Regions from separate parts of the Cronobacter turicensis genome, predicted to be linked through region 1. Evidence: predicted binding sites of a transcription regulator. Region 1 holds the regulator's gene; the other holds the start of a gene.
The links. Region 1 encodes CRP, which controls carbon source genes, mostly activating them, when cyclic AMP is high. Its sites were predicted from a motif close to ATGTGANNNNNNTCACAT; they were not measured.
Positions count from the first base shown of each region.

Region 2: a site for CRP is predicted at 1,175-1,192, ahead of AB8W27_RS02245 (YjcB family protein). Genes of this name have one in related genera too.

Region 1 is NZ_CP165997.1:347,873-350,074, forward strand. Features, by position in the region: gene AB8W27_RS01600 (YccS/YhfK family putative transporter) at 1-821, opposite strand, end outside; gene crp (cAMP-activated global transcriptional regulator CRP) at 884-1,516, opposite strand; gene AB8W27_RS01610 (OsmC family protein) at 1,826-2,202, shown strand, end outside.
Region 2 is NZ_CP165997.1:466,243-468,444, forward strand. Features, by position in the region: gene AB8W27_RS02235 (GGDEF domain-containing protein) at 1-201, shown strand, start outside; gene AB8W27_RS02240 (hypothetical protein) at 377-721, shown strand; gene AB8W27_RS02245 (YjcB family protein) at 784-1,062, opposite strand; gene AB8W27_RS02250 (EAL domain-containing protein) at 1,651-2,202, shown strand, end outside.

The sequences.
Region 1 (2,202 bases):
GTGGCGACGGTCTGGGCCGTCCAGCGCAGCACCGCTTCGGCGTGGCTGCGCTCCACCAGCTTTTGCACTTCACGCGGCTGATGCAGGGAGACCGAAATATGCTCCTGAAGATCCAGCGCCACCTGAAACGTGCGCAGCAGGCGTTTGTAGCCGTTCTGTTTGGTCGCCGACAGCATCTGTAGCTGCTGATAGCACTGGCTTATCTGATCCACCACTTTTTGCTGATGCACCAGTAGCGGCGGCAGCGCCTGTTCCGGTTCTGTGTGGCGCGTCAGCAGGCTGTATTTCGCTTCGCAGTAGTCGGCGAGGCTTTTATAAATCAGGCTTAACGATTCACGCAGCGGCTGTTCACGCCACAGCCAGAACCAGAAACCGTTAAACGCGCCATACCAGAGCGTGCCGAGAACGTAGAGCAGCATCGGCTCCCAGACGGGCATATTCCCGGCGAGGCTTAACGTGAAGATGGCCGCGATAAGCGACGCGGGCAGCAGGCGCGCATGCAGGGGGCTTATCTCCGCCGTCACGCCCAGCAGCAGCGCCAGCATCAGCAGAATAAGCGGCAGCGGGATGGCCTGTAACAGCAGAAACTGTACCGCCAGGCTGCTCAGCGCAAACAGCGAGGCGCCGATGATCAAGCGTTTGAAGAAGCGTTTGTGCGGGGTATCGAGACCGGCAATATTGCAGCAGGCGGGGACGAGTGAAAACAGCAACCCTTGTTGGAGATGGCCCAGCATCAACCCGACCGCCACCGGCAGGCTTAAGATCAGCGTTTGCCGTAAAGCGTAATTAATTTCAGGGTGATAGATAAGACGACGCCACATAGGGGAGAAGTATAGATACAAAAACGGCGTGTTACCGAAGCGACACGCCGTTTTTTGATTTTTTAGCGGGTACCGTAAACCACAATAGTTTTACCGTGGGCGGAGATCAGGTTCTGATCTTCGAGCATTTTCAGAATGCGGCCAACGGTTTCGCGGGAGCAGCCGACAATCTGGCCGATTTCCTGACGCGTGATTTTAATCTGCATTCCGTCCGGATGGGTCATCGCGTCCGGCTGTTTCGCCAGGTTCAGCAGCGTCTGAGCGATGCGGCCGGTCACGTCCAGGAAGGCGAGGTTGCCCACTTTCTCTGAGGTGACTTGCAGGCGGCGAGCCATCTGCGAGGAGAGACGCATCAGAATATCCGGGTTAACCTGAATCAGCTGACGGAATTTTTTGTAGGAGATTTCAGCCACTTCACAGGCAGTTTTAGCGCGAACCCAGGCGCTGCGTTCCTGACCTTCCTCGAACAAACCCAGTTCGCCGATGAAGTCTCCCTGATTCAGGTACGAGAGGATCATCTCCTTGCCCTCTTCATCTTTGATCAGCACTGCCACTGAGCCTTTGACGATGTAATACAGCGTCTCCGCTTTTTCACCCTGGTGAATCAGCGTGCTCTTAGATGGATACTTATGAATGTGGCAATGAGACAAGAACCATTCAAGAGTCGGGTCTGTTTGCGGTTTGCCAAGCACCATGCGCGGTTATCCTCTGTTTTAAACTGGCTCCAAAGACAGGGCGCGTAACCCCTGTCTGGCTTTGCAATCATCATCTTCCCGCTTCCAGGGAAGTTGGCTGTCCGTGGACATCGCAGCCGATAAATTGTCTTCTCCTCTGCACCCATGCGTAACATCAATGTATCGCCGCTGCATCCAGACTGTTTTAGCATAGCTTTTATCAGGTGTCTCCTGTTGTCTCGTTTCAGCTTGACGCAGGTCGCCTTCCGTTGCCTCTGATGACGCGCGCGCGTAATCTGTCAGAAAAATGAATAGCCTGGAGCGAATAACATGCATGCACGAGTGAAATGGGTGGAAGGCTTAACCTTCCTTGGCGAGTCCGCTTCGGGGCATCAGATCCTGATGGACGGCAACTCCGGCGACAAAGCGCCGAGCCCGATGGAAATGGTCTTAATGGCGGCAGGTGGCTGCAGCGCCATTGATGTGGTCTCTATTCTGCAAAAAGGCCGTCACGACGTGACCGACTGCGAAGTGAAGCTGACCTCAGAGCGTCGCGAAGAGGCTCCGCGTCTGTTCACGCATATCAATCTGCACTTTGTGGTGACGGGTAAAGATCTGAAAGACGCGGCAGTGTCGCGCGCGGTGGATCTGTCGGCGGAGAAGTACTGTTCAGTGGCGCTGATGCTCGGCAAAGGGGTCAACATCAC
Region 2 (2,202 bases), 120 kb from region 1:
AGACGGGTGGCGGAGCGGCTGCTGACGCGGATTCAGGAGTGGGTCGGCCAGACCGATAAAAACCCACGTGAAGTCACCGCGACGCTTGCTCTCAGCGCCTTTGGCAAGGACGAGGCGTTTGAAAAAGCGCTTAATCGCGCCGATAAAATGTTGTACGCCGGTAAGCAGCAGGGGCGAAACCGCCTGGTGATAGCGGATTAACATACTGATTCAGAGATTAAAACGGATAAAAAATAACCCCTGGGTACTCCTTAGTTAGCATTTTCCTGGTGGTGTCGAAGTGCCATGCTCTGCGATTCCTTCCTGTGCGACGGCGTTTATTGACGTGCGCGCCAGTTGCCGCCCGCAGGTGAATTTCACACAGGGAATGCAAGCGATGACACAGGAACATAATCCGTTTACCGCCGCCTGGAGCCGTAACGGTAATCTGCTCTGCCATGGCCACTGGATCATTACGTTCGAAGCGCGCCCGGTGACGCTGCCGCAACACTGGCAGGATAAGGCGATGAACACCTGGGGGATCTACTCGATTATCGATCCCGAGGATGAGACGTTCGCCGACGGGCTGGAAGAAGATGAGTGGATTGTCGAGAACGTCGAATGGCTGACCGACTGGTTTTTCGATAATGACATTCCGCTGGAGGAGCGCTACTACCGCGCCTTCTGGCGGGCGGTGAATAAAGCGGACTGGCGCTGCACCAGTTGCGCGGGCTGTATGTAAGGGCGTTGCAGGAAACAAAAAAGCCCCTGATGCAGGGGCTTAAAGGAAAGGCGGCGGTGTTATCAGGTCACCACCATCGGCCATTCCGGCGGCGTGTGGCTCATCACTTCCACCATCACGTCTTTTATATTGTGCCACATAGCGTGAAAGTCGAGGCTGACGCCGAGCAGCCCGGTCGCGAATACGCAGGAAGCGACGATACCCAGCCCGCTGCTGATCACTGCCAGCGCCTGGTAGTCGGATTTACGAAACTGAATATTAAGCGTGCTGGCAAGAAACATTAAAACCGCACCCAGAAGTTGCCAGCGCATCAGTACCATGCTGGCGGTAAGCGTAGCCATGAAACCTGTCCTCAAAAACAATCTGCCGCGCGGAGGGCCGGGGAGAGACAGCACTGGCCTGGCGCGGCGCTAAAATTTAACGTGACGGCAAGTATGTAAACTTGCACACTAAGTGTGAACTGTATCACATTTGTTGTTTTATTCGCCAGTCTGGCGGGTGCGTTTTGATGGAAAAACGCACGATAAATGTGCTGACCGATGACCGTGCGGAATAAAAAAATGGTCAAAAAGAACGCGCTTAAAAAATCCTCGCCGGATTTTGCCGATGCATAAATTTTCATTTCGACACAAAAAAAGGCGGGCCGTACATTTTTTCGACAGCTGCGAGTAATTTAACTTAAAACGCTTTCTGAAGTGGTTGATGAATTTTTAGCACCGACATTAACGCCAATATTTCACTTAAGAAAAATTAATTAGCCATTCCCTATTTTCCTTATGGCAAATTTTAATGTTTCGCGCGAAATAGTGGATGGATAACTGGAAATGGCTATTGCCAATGCGTGCTGATTGATGCAACGTAAACACCTGTTTGCGATGTGTCTCATCATGCGATTAATGTGACACAGAAAGCAGGGATATGAGGCCATAATGAATTTCAGGGCACGACGTCAGGCGTTGCGAATCTCAGGCATAATCATGGTGGTCTTACTGCCTGTGATGCTTGCGCTTTGGATCGCCCATCACCGGGCGGTCAATGAGACGCGTGCACATCTGGATACCTTCGCGCAACTGGTTCTCAACCGTACCGAACTGGTGTTAAGCCACGTCGAAGAAACCCGTAACGAAGCCGAAAAATATCAGGGCGAAATATGCTCTTCGGCGCATCAACGAAATATGCTGGATATTTCTCGCGGACAAATATTCATCGAAGATTTAATTTACGCGCAAGGCGACGAGTTATTATGTTCGACCCTGTTCGATCAGCCTTTTATTCTGTCTCCCGCTAATTATACCCGCACGCCAGATGTTGCTTATTATTATTATCGTGATACGCCGTTCTTTTCCGGCCATAAGATGATTTATTTGCGTAAGGGAAATTATGTCGCTGTGGTTAACCCACTTTCCTTTAGCGAAATATTATCCAGTGACGCCACCATTTCTTATGGCGTGTATGACACCGTTACCCGGGAATTCTTTTCG